2 regions of the Amycolatopsis stemonae genome follow, and region 1 is predicted to be linked to the other one. Evidence: predicted binding sites of a transcription regulator. Region 1 holds the regulator's gene; the other holds the start of a gene.
The links. Region 1 encodes HspR, which represses chaperone genes until heat shock. Its sites were predicted from a motif close to ANNTTGAGTNNNNNNNACTCAANNT; they were not measured.

Region 2: a site for HspR is predicted at 2,735-2,759, ahead of lon (endopeptidase La). Genes of this name have one in related genera too.

What each region holds. Positions count from the first base shown of each region.
Region 1 covers NZ_BAAGUJ010000002.1:899,702-905,391, reverse strand. The annotation lists gene ACYVLJ_RS10535 (DUF305 domain-containing protein) at 1-451, shown strand, start outside; gene ACYVLJ_RS10530 (hypothetical protein) at 528-656, opposite strand; gene ACYVLJ_RS10525 (ABC-F family ATP-binding cassette domain-containing protein) at 660-2,210, shown strand; gene ACYVLJ_RS10520 (heat shock protein transcriptional repressor HspR) at 2,263-2,688, opposite strand; gene dnaJ (molecular chaperone DnaJ) at 2,694-3,866, opposite strand; gene grpE (nucleotide exchange factor GrpE) at 3,897-4,604, opposite strand; gene dnaK (molecular chaperone DnaK) at 4,601-5,690, opposite strand, start outside.
Region 2 covers NZ_BAAGUJ010000002.1:85,177-90,866, reverse strand. The annotation lists gene ACYVLJ_RS06445 (class I SAM-dependent methyltransferase) at 1-247, shown strand, start outside; gene lon (endopeptidase La) at 318-2,720, opposite strand; gene ACYVLJ_RS06435 (class I SAM-dependent methyltransferase) at 2,821-3,669, opposite strand; gene ACYVLJ_RS06430 (SAM-dependent methyltransferase) at 3,666-4,520, opposite strand; gene ACYVLJ_RS06425 (GNAT family N-acetyltransferase) at 4,590-5,528, opposite strand.

The DNA.
Region 1 (5,690 bases):
CGTGATGTTCCTGCAGATGCTGATCCCGCAGAACCAGCAGGGCATCGAGATCGTCCGGCTGGCCGCGAACCGGCAGTTGCCCGGCGAGCTGAAAGTGCTGGCCGCGGCGATCGAGTCGACCCAGCAGACCGAGATCGACGACATGAAGGGCTGGCTGCGCGCCTGGTCCCAGCCCGAGACGATGGACCTGAACCCGCAGGCCCACGCGGGCCACGGCGGCATGCAGATGACGGCGCCCGACGTCGTCGGCGCCCTTCGGACGGCATCGGACCGCGAGTTCACCCGCAAGTTCCTGGACGTGCTCACCGGCCAGCAACAGGGCGCGGTCGAGCTGGCCCGGACGGAGAACGGCGCGAGCGGCGGCGTCAACGGCCCGGCGCGTGACCTGGCCCGGCGGGTCATCGAATCCCGGACCGCCGAAGTCCGGCAACTGCTCGACTTCAAGGCCTGACGCCGGGAGCGCGGCCGCCCGAAATCCGGTTGGCCGCCGCGCTCCCGGCGGCTAGCCTCGCGATCATGATGTACTCCTACGCGGTCTTCGCGAGGTTGCGCACCCGCCGCTGACGGCGGCGCACCTCTTCGTCCTTGCCCGCCGTCCCGGTCATCGCCGGGCGGCCCCTTTCGTGCTGCCCGGCTCCTTCCGAGCTGCGGAGCATCCCTTGAATTCCCTTGCGACAGACCATGTCCACCTGCGCGCGGAAAACGTCGGCGTCACCCTCGGCTCACGCCGCGTGCTGCACGACGTGAGCGTCACCGTCTCACCCCGGTCGCGGCTGGCGATCGTCGGCGAGAACGGGCGTGGCAAGACCACGCTGCTGCACGTCCTCGCCGGGCTGCGGGCGCCCGACCAGGGCACCCTCCACCGCGCGGGCACCGTCGGCGTCGCGCGGCAGGCGCTGCCGTTCCGGTCCGGCGAGACCGTCGGCACGCTGACCGCCGAAGCCCTGCGTGCCGCCCAAGACGCGTTGCGGGCCCTCGACGCGGCCGTTTCGGACTTCGCCGAAGACCGCTACGCCGTCGCGCTCGAAGCGGCCACGCGCCTCGATGCGTGGGACGCCGGACGCCGCGTCGACATCGCCCTCGAAGCCCTCGGCGCGTGCACCGACCGGGCCCGCGAGCTGAGCACGCTCTCGGTCGGGCAGCGCTACCGCGTGCGCCTGGCCTGCCTGCTCGGCGCGCGGCACGACTTCCTGCTGCTCGACGAGCCCGGCAACCACCTCGACGCCGCCGGCCTGGCGTTCCTGACCGACCGCCTGCGCGGCCACGACGGCGGCGTCGCGCTGGTCAGCCACGACCGCGCGCTGCTCGCCGACGTCGCGACCGAGTTCCTCGACCTCGACCCCAGCCAGGACGGCCGCCCGCGCCGCTACGCCGGCGGCTACCAGGCCTGGCAGGACGGCCGCCGCCGCGACCGCGAACGCTGGGTGCAGGAGTACGAGGAGCAGCAGGACACGCACCGGCAGCTCACGCTCGCGGTGGCGCGGGCACGCGACCGGCTCAGCACCGGCTGGCGGCCGGACAAGGGCACCGGACGGCACCAGCGCCAGTCCCGCGCACCGGGCGTCGTCCAGGCGCTCAACCGGGACCGGGCGGCGCTGGAAGCGCACCGCGTGACCGTGCCCGAGCCGCCGTTGTCGTTGCGGTGGCCCGATCTCGGCTCCGGCGCGCAGGCACTGGTCCGCCTGCACGACGTCGGCGTCGCCGGCCGCCTCGCGGGTCCGGTGACGCTGTCGCTCGACCGCGGCGACCGCCTGCTCGTCACGGGCGAGAACGGCGCGGGCAAGTCGACGCTGCTCTCCGCGCTCGCCGGCGAACTCCCGCCGACGACGGGTGCGGTGCGGCACCTGCCCGGCGCGAAAGTGGCCCTGATCGGCCAGGAAGTCCCGGCGTGGCCCGGGGAACTGACCGCCCGCCGGATCTTCGAGCAAGCCGGGGTGCCGTTCTCGGGCATGGGCCTGCTCGACGCGGAAGCCGTGCGCACGCCGGTCGGCCGGCTGTCCCAGGGCCAGCAGCGGCGGCTCGACCTGGCCCTGCGGCTGGCCGGGCGCCCGGACGTCCTGGTCTTCGACGAACCGACCAACCACCTGTCGGCGGCGCTCGTCGAGGAGCTGACCGAGGCCCTGCTCGCCACCCCGGCCGCGGTCGTCGTCGCGACGCACGACCGCCGGCTGCTGGCCGACCTCGCGGCCTGGCCGCGGCTGGACCTCTGACGCACGAAGGCCTCCCCGAACTCGCCGGGGAGGCCTTCGTCGTGTCGGAACGTCAGCGGCGCTTGGGCCGCCAGACCACCATCGCGGTCTGCTGGTTGAGCGGGACCAGGTCCCGGCGGTAGGACGCGTGGGCCGCCGCCGCGGCCTGTTCTCCGGCCGCGTACGCCGCGGCCAGTTCTTCGGTGAGCTCGGCGAGCCGCGCCCGCAGCGCGTCGACCTGGTTCTCCAGCTCGATGATGCGCTTGATGCCGGCCAGGTTGACGCCGTCCTCCTGCGACAGGCGCTGGACCTCGCGCAGCAGCGCGATGTCCCGCATCGAGTAGCGCCGCCCGCCACCGGAGGTGCGGCCCGGCGACACCAGGCCCTGCCGGTCGTAGGTGCGCAACGTCTGCGCGTGCATCCCGGCGAGCTGAGCCGCCACCGAGATGACGAACACCGGGGTCTCTTCGTCGCCTTCCTGCGGAATCCCGCCGAACATCCCGCTCACCTGCCTTCGAGCAGATCGGTGATCTCGGGCCGGGGGTCGTGCCCGGCCATCGCCTCGGCGTACGCCTCCAGTGCCTCGCGCGCCTTGTCGTCCAGTTTGGCGGGAATCGCCGCCTGGAGGGTGACGAGCAGGTCACCTTGCGAACCGTCGCGCTTGGCGATGCCCTTGCCGCGCACCCGCAGCACCCGCCCGCTCGCCGTGCCCGGCGGCACCTTGAGCGAGACCTTGCCCTCGAGCGTCGGCACCGTGATCGTCGTGCCGAGCGCCAGCTCGGTGAAGTCCACGGGCACGGTGATCGTCAGGTCGAGGCCCTTGCGCCCGAACAGCGCGTGCGGGGCCACGTGCACCCGGACGTACAGGTCGCCCGCCTGCGCGCCACCCCGGCCCGGCTCGCCCTGACCGGCCAGCCGGATGCGCTGGTCGTCGTCGACGCCCGGCGGGATCCGGACGGTCAGCGTGCGGGTCCGCGTGCTGACGCCTTCGCCGCCGCACTCGGGGCACGGGTCGTCGATGATCTGCCCGCGGCCGCGGCAGTCGCGGCACGGCTCGGAGAACGCGAACGCACCCTGGCTGCGGCTGACCAGCCCCGACCCGGAACAGGTCGGGCAGGTCCGCGGCGACGTGCCCGGCTTCGCGCCGTTGCCGCCGCACGTCGAACAGGTCGCCGGGCTCGACAGCCGCAGCGGCAGGGTCGCGCCCTTGACCGCTTCGACGAAGTCGATCCGGACGTCCGTCTCGACGTCGGCGCCGCGCTGCGGCCGGTTGGCCGTCGCGCCCGCCGTCGTCCGGCCGCGGCCGAACAGCCCGCCGAGGATGTCGCCGAGCCCGCCGAAACCGCCCTGCTGACCGCCGGCGCCGGCCTGGCCGAAGATGTCGCCCATGTCGAAGCTGCCGGTGCCGCCGCCACCGGGGAAGTTGAACCCGCCCCCGCCGCCGAACAGCCGCCGCGCCTCGTCGTACTCCTTGCGCTTGCTCGCGTCGGAGAGCACCCCGTAGGCCTCGGAGACCGCCTTGAACTTCTGCTCCGCCTGCGCGTTGCCGGCGTTCGCGTCCGGGTGGTTCTCCTTGGCCAGCTTGCGGTAGGCCTTCTTGATCTCGTCCGCTGTGGCGTCGGAGGAGACGCCCAGTTCACGGTAGAAGTCCTTGCCGATCCATTCCCGTGCGCTCATCGGGCGTCTCCTCCTTCCACTGGGTTTCCGTTACTGCTGCCGGTCATCGAGTCCGCCGTCGAGTGGCAGCTCGCCACCGACGGACGGGTCCACCGGGGCCGCGCCGGGCTCGTGGTCGGTCACGCCGACCAGCGCCGCCCGCAGCACGCGGTCCCCGAAGCGGTAGCCGCGGCGCATGACCACGGTGACCGTCGGTCCCGCCACGTCCGGCGAGGTGTTGTGCTGCACGGCCTCGTGCACGCTCGGGTCGAAGGCCTCACCCTCGACGCCGAACGACTCGAGCCCCGCGCGCTGCAGGCCGCTGATCAGCTTTTCGCCGACGGCCTTGAACGCGCCGGTGAGGTCACCGTGCTGCTCGGCCCGCTCGAGGTCGTCGAGCAGCGGCAGCAGGTCGTTGACCACGGTCGCCTTCGCGCCGAGGACGACCGCCTCGCGGTCGCGCTCGACGCGCTTGCGGTAGTTGGCGTACTCGGCCTGCAGGCGCTGCAGGTCGGCGGTGCGCTCGGCCAGCTCCTTCTCGACGTCGGAGACGACCGTCACCGACTCGTCCACAATGGACTCGCCGAGCGAGGGGCCCGCGTGCTCCACGGGCGTGCCCTCCGGCTCCGGCGCGGCGTGGGCCGGACCGGGCGGGCGGACCTGCCCGGTCTGGGGGTCCACCCGCCGCCGATCGCGTACGACCACCGGCTCCTCGGGGCCGCGGCCCTGGTTCTCGGATTCGTCGTAGCTGTGGGTCACTTCTTCTCGTCCTCTTCGACGATCTCGGCGTCAACGACGTCATCGGCCTTGGCCTGGCCACCGGCCGCACCGGCGTCCCCGGCCGCACCCGCGGCACCCTCGGCGCCCGGCTGAGCGGCGTTCGCGTTGGCGTACAGGGCGGTGCCCAGTTCCTGCGAAGCGGCGTTCAGCTTCTCGATCGACTCGCGGATCTTCGCCGAGTCGGTGCCCTTCAGGGCCTCGTTCGACTCGTCGATCGCCGACTTGACCTTGCCCTTGAGGTCCTCGGGCAGCTTGTCGTCGTTGTCCTTGAGGAACTTCTCGGTCTGGTAGACCAGCGTCTCGGCCTGGTTGCGCGTCTCGGCCTCTTCGCGACGGGTCTTGTCCTCCTCGGCGTGCGCCTCGGCGTCCTTGACCATCCGCTCGATGTCGTCCTTCGGCAGCGCGGAGCCACCGGTGATCGTCATCGACTGCTCCTTGTTCGTGCCCAGGTCCTTCGCGGTCACGTGCACGATGCCGTTGGCGTCGATGTCGAAGGTGACCTCGATCTGCGGCACGCCACGCGGAGCGGGCGGGAGACCGGTCAGCTCGAACATGCCGAGCTTCTTGTTGTGCGCGGCGATCTCGCGCTCACCCTGGAACACCTGGATCTGCACCGACGGCTGGTTGTCGTCCGCGGTGGAGAAGATCTCCGAGCGCTTGGTCGGGATCGTGGTGTTGCGCTCGATGAGCTTGGTGAACACGCCACCCTTGGTCTCGATGCCGAGCGACAGCGGCGTGACGTCCAGCAGCAGGACGTCCTTGACCTCGCCCTTCAGCACACCGGCCTGCAGCGCCGCGCCGACCGCGACGACCTCGTCCGGGTTCACGCCCTTGTTCGGCTCGCGGCCGCCGGTCAGCTCCTTGACCAGCTCGGCGACGGCCGGCATGCGGGTGGACCCACCGACGAGCACGACGTGGTCGATGTCGCCGACGGAGATGCCCGCGTCCCGGATGACGTTGTTGAACGGCGCCTTGGTCCGGTCGAGCAGGTCCGAGGTGATCTTCTGGAACTCGGCGCGCGAGAGCTGCTCGTCGAGGAACAGCGGGTTCTTGTCCGCGTCGACG
Region 2 (5,690 bases), 810 kb from region 1:
GCGCCACGGGGCGCGCCACACGGGAATCGAGGCGTACGGGCCACGGCGGCTGCGCCACGAGCTGTGGCGGGCCGGGCTGCAGCCGCAGGACACGCTGTTCTACGACGTCAACGGGCTGGTCCCGCCGCTCGACCGGGTCGTCCGCCGCTGGGACCGCAGCTGGCGCGCACACCCGGAGCGGACGGTCAAGCGCGGCCCCGCGGGCCGCTTCGGCACCGGCTACCTGATCGCCGCGCGCCGCGTCTGAGCGAGAAGAGCGGCCGGTTTCCCTGGGGAAGGGGAAACCGGCCGCTCTCCGGAGGCGGCGGCGCTCGGGGTTACGCCGCCTGGGAAACCGGCGTCGAAGCCGGGGTCAGGGCGAGGTCGAGGACCTCGCGGACGTTCGCCACCGCGTGGACGTCCAGCTGGGACAGCACCTCGGCCGGGACGTCGTCGAGGTCCGGCTCGTTGCGCTGCGGGATGATCACGGTCTTCATCCCGGCCCGGTGCGCGGCGAGCAGCTTCTGCTTCACGCCGCCGATCGGCAGGACGCGCCCGGTCAGCGACACCTCGCCGGTCATCGCGACGTCCGCCTTCACCACGCGGCCCGAGAGCAGCGACGCGAGCGCCGTCGTCATCGTGACGCCCGCCGAAGGCCCGTCCTTGGGCACCGCGCCCGCCGGCACGTGCACGTGGATGCCGCGCTTGCGCAGGTCACCCACCGGCAGCTCCAGCTCCGCGCCGTGCGAACGCAGGTAGGAGAGCGCGATCTGCACGGACTCCTTCATCACGTCGCCGAGCTGACCGGTCAGCTGCAGCCCGGACGCGCCGGACTCCTCGTCGGCCAGCGACGCCTCGATGTAGAGCACGTCACCGCCGGCGCCGGTCACCGCCAGGCCCGTGGCCACGCCCGGGGTCGCGGTCCGCTGGGTCGACGCGGGCAGCGACGACTCCGGCAGGTGCCGCGGGCGGCCCAGGTAGGTCTCCAGGTCCGGGGAATCCACCGTCAGCGGCAGCGAAACCTGCTCCAGCGCCACCTTGGTCGCGATCTTGCGCAGCACCTTGGCGATCGTCCGGTTCGCGTCGCGCACGCCCGCCTCGCGGGTGTACTCGGCGGCGATCCGGCTGAACGCGGCGTCCGTCAGGACGACGTCCTCGACGCCCAGCCCGGCGCGCTCCAGCTCGCGGGGGAGCAGGTGGTCGCGGGCGATGGTGACCTTCTCGTGCTCGGTGTAGCCGTCCAGCGTGACGAGCTCCATGCGGTCCAGCAGCGGGCCGGGGATGGTCTCGAGCGCGTTGGCCGTCGCCAGGAACACGACGTCGGACAGGTCCAGCTCGACCTCGAGGTAGTGGTCGCGGAACGTGTGGTTCTGCTCCGGGTCCAGCACTTCGAGCAGCGCCGCGGTCGGGTCGCCGCGGTAGTCGGCGCCGACCTTGTCGATCTCGTCGAGCAGCACGACCGGGTTCATCGAGCCGGCTTCCTTGATGGCGCGGACGATCCGGCCGGGCAGCGCGCCGACGTAGGTGCGGCGGTGGCCGCGGATCTCCGCCTCGTCGCGGATGCCGCCCAGGGCGACCCGGACGAACTTGCGGCCCATGGCCTTCGCGACGGACTCACCCAGCGACGTCTTGCCGACCCCGGGAGGGCCCGCGAGGGCGAGCACCGCGCCCGACCGACGTCCGCCGACCGGGCCGAGACCCGATTCCGCACGACGCTTGCGCACGGCCAAGTACTCGATGATGCGTTCCTTCACGTCGTCGAGGCCGGCGTGGTCGGCGTCCAGGACCGCTCGCGCGGCCGCGATGTCGTAGACGTCCTCGGTGCGCTCGGTCCAGGGCAGCTCCAGGACGGTGTCCAGCCAGGTGCGGATCCAGCCGCCCTCGGGGGACTGCTCGGACGTCCGGTCCAGCTTGTCCACTTCGGCCAGTGCGGCCTTCTTCACGGCGTCGGGCAGTTCGGCGGCTTCCACGCGGGCGCGGTAGTCGTCGTCCTCCGCGGTGCCGTCGAGCTCGCCGAGCTCCTTGCGGATGGCTTCGAGCTGACGGCGCAGCAGGAACTCCTTCTGCTGCTTCTCCATGCCCTCGGCGACGTCCTTGCGGATCGTGTCGGTCACCTCGAGCTCGGCCAGGTGCTCCTTGCTCCACTCGAGCGCCTTCTCCAGCCGGGCGCCGACGTCCGACGTGGTCAGCAGCTCGAGCTTCTGCTCGGTGCTCAGGTACGGCGCGTTGCCGGACAGGTCCGCGATCGCGGACGGGTCCTCGACCTGCTGGACGGCGTCGATCAGCTGCCAGCCGCCACGCTGCTGCAGGATCGAGATGACGACGGCCTTGTACTCGGCCGCGAGCTTGGCGGCCTGGTCGTCCGTGGTCTCGGGGGCGTCCTCGGCGTGCACCCAGCGGGCGGCGCCGGGGCCGTCGGCGATCCGGCCGACGACCGCGCGGCCGGTGCCGCGCAGCAGCACGGCGGCCTTGCCGCCGGGCACGCGGCCGATGCGCTCGACCGTGGCGACGGTGCCGAACTCGGCGTACTCGCCGTGGACGCGCGGCACGATCAGGACCTCGGCCTTGGCGGCCGAGCCGGACCGGATGCCGGGGAAGGACGCCTGGCTCGGCGTCTTGGCCTGGGCGGACTCCACCGCGGCCCGCGTCTCGGTGTCGGAGAGGTCGAGCGGGACGACCATGCCCGGCAGCACGACGTCGTCATCGAGCGGGAGCACGGGCAGGAGGCGGGTGTCGGACATGTGCACTCCTCGTGTAGTTGAGTCTGCCTAGCTCAACTCTCCGATGGGTGTGTTTGTTTCCAGGAGTGCGTTCGCCCACAGCGATCAGTGAATACGCAGGTCAGAGCGATGGCCGGCGCGCAACGGCGCACCACGCAAAGGGGCGGGTCTCGGTGTCGATGGCGTTCGGCGGGGTCTCCGGACGCCAGTCCGGCAACGATGTCATCCCCGGCGGCAGCAGCGGCCAGCCCCCGAACCAGGGGAGCAGTTCCGCCGCCGAACGCAGCCACGCGGGGTTCGACGTCGCCTGGTAGGCCTCGATGAACCGGCGCACCTCGGCGGCACGGGCGGGCGGCGCGTCGTCGCGGCACGTGCCGTGCGTGAGGGCCAGCCAGCTCCCGGGCGCCAGCTTCGCCCGGTACTCCGCCACCAGCCCGTCCGGGTCGTCCGACGGGCCGATGAAGTGCATGACGGTGATCATCAGCAGGCACACCGGCCGCGACCAGTCGATCAGCTCCCGCGTGACGTCGTCTTCGAAGATGCCCTTCGGCTGCCGGATGTCGCGTTCGACGAGCCCGGCCCAGTCCGACGCGCCTTCGCGCTCCAGGATCAGCCGCGAATGCGCCGCGGCCACCGGCTCGTAGTCGACGTAGACGACGGACGCCCGCTCGCCGGCGGGCAGCCGGTCGCGGACGATCTCGTGCACGTTCCCCGCGGTCGGCACACCGGAACCGAGGTCGACGAACTGCCGGATCCCGGCGGCCACCGCCGCCGAGACCACGCGGTTCATGAACGCCCGGTTCTGCCGCGAGATCGGCCGGATCAGCGGCCACACCTTTTCGACGCGGCGGCCGAACTCGCGGTCGACCGCCCAGTGCTGGTTCCCGCCCAGGTACCAGTCGTAGACGCGCGCCGCGGACGGCTTGTCGGTGTCCACCCCGGCCGGGGCGAGCGGCGCCCCTTCGGTCATGCCCCGGGCTTCTCCGCGATGCCGCACCACGCAAAGGGCCGGGCCTCCGCTTCGAGGGCGTTCAGCTTCCGGTCGGGCCGCCAGTCCGGCAGGTGCACGATGCCCGGCTCGAGCAGCGGCCAGTCGCCGAACAGCGGCTCGATCTCTTCGCGGTCGCGCAGCCACACCGGGTTGCTCGTCTTGCGGTACTGCTCGACGAACCAGCGCAGCCCGTCCAGGTACGGGCCCGAACCGTCGCCCTCGCTCATCTGCGAGATCGCCAGCCAGCTGCCGGGCGCGAGCTTGTCGCGGTACGCCTTGAGCAGCCCCAGGGGGTCGTCGTCCGGGCCGACGAAGTGCAGGACCGCCATCATCATCAGGCAGACCGGCTTGGAGAAGTCGATGAGCCGCTTCGTCTCCGCGGCGCGCAGCACGGCCTTCGCGTCCCGCATGTCGGCCTGGACGATGCCGGCCCAGTCCGTCGCCATCCCCTCTTCGAGGATCAGCGTCGCGTGGGCGACGGCGACCGGCTCGTAGTCGACGTAGACGACCTTCGCGTCGTGGTCCTCCGGCAGCTCGGCCTCGACCACCTCGTGCACGTTGCCCGCCGTCGGGACGCCCGAGCCGAGGTCGATGAACTGCCGGATCCCGGCCCGCAGCGCCGCCCGCACCGCGCGGTTCATGAACTCGCGGTTCTGCTTCGACCCGGGGCGCACGAGCGGCCACTGCTGCTCCATGCGCCTGCCGAACTCGCGGTCGACCGCCCAGTTCTGCGTGCCGCCCAGGTACCAGTCGTAGATCCGGGCCGCGGACGGCTTCTCGGTGTCGACGCCTTCGGGCGCTCTCGGCGCCGAATCCCGCTGATCGGCCACTTCCGGCTCCCCTCGCTCTCCGGGAGCCAGCCTATAAGGACAGCGGGCCGCCGGTAATCCTCCAGTCGTTCACCGGACGGCCGGCCGCCGCTGCCAGTACGTCCACAGCGGGCGGTACCCCTGCGCGTACCAGAACGGCGTCGAGAGCGGGTTCGCCGCCGCGTGGTGCAGGAGGACGACGTCGGCGCCTTCCTCGTCCAGTACCTGGTGGGCGTGGGTGGCCAGCGCGGTGCCGACACCGGACGACCGCGCCTCCTTCGCGACGGCCAGCGAAGACAGGTAGCCGACGCGCCCGGCGGCGACGCGGTCGCTGATCCAGCCGGTCTCGCCCGGGTGCTGGACGTTCACCATGCCGAGCGGCCGCCCGTACAGCTCGGCGATCCACACGGCGGGCTCCGGCCGGTCCAGCTTCTCGGCCAGGTCCTTGGCGAGAATGTCCTCGACGCCTTCGCGCCAGTTCACCGTGCCGTACTGCGCGTCGTAGGAGTGCAGCTCCATGCCGAGCGCGACGGCGGTCTCGAGGTCGCCGGGTTCGCCACGGCGGATCTTGACGCCGGGGGTGCCGAGCGGCGTCGCCGGGAGCATCCGCTCGGACGGCCTGACCGCGATCACCCGCAGCGGGGCGAAGCCGTGGTGCAGCATTTCCCGCGCGCCGGCGCCGTCCCGGCTGGCCCGCGGCACGACCGCCGCGGTCTCGGTGTCGCCACGCGCGGCGACCGCGCGCAGATGTTCATCCCATCGGGTGAGGAGGGCGTCCAGGACCCCGGCCGGCTGCGGGCCGGCCAGCTGGAGGTCGAGCCGGTGCTCGGTCAGCGCGCGCCACGGGGCGTTGGGGGCGTCCTGGTCGACCTGGATGCGCGAGGCGAGCCCGGAGGCGGCGGAGTCGCCCGTCGCGACCTCCAGGACCACGGCGTTTTCGGCTGCCTCGAACGGAGAAGAACCGGGGAGCAGGGGATCCACCGACGCGAGCCGCGCCGAGTGGTCGGTGGCAATCACATCGCTGTGCATGGGCACATTGAAGCGCTACCCGGGCCGTCGTGCGCAGAGAGCTGTCCGGGCTGATGTTCGCCCGACGTTTCACCCCTTGGTCCACGCAGGTCAGCGCCATCGAGGCATTGTTAACCCTGGGGTGATCTCCTACTGTCTCGAAAGGGACACGGGTACGCCCTA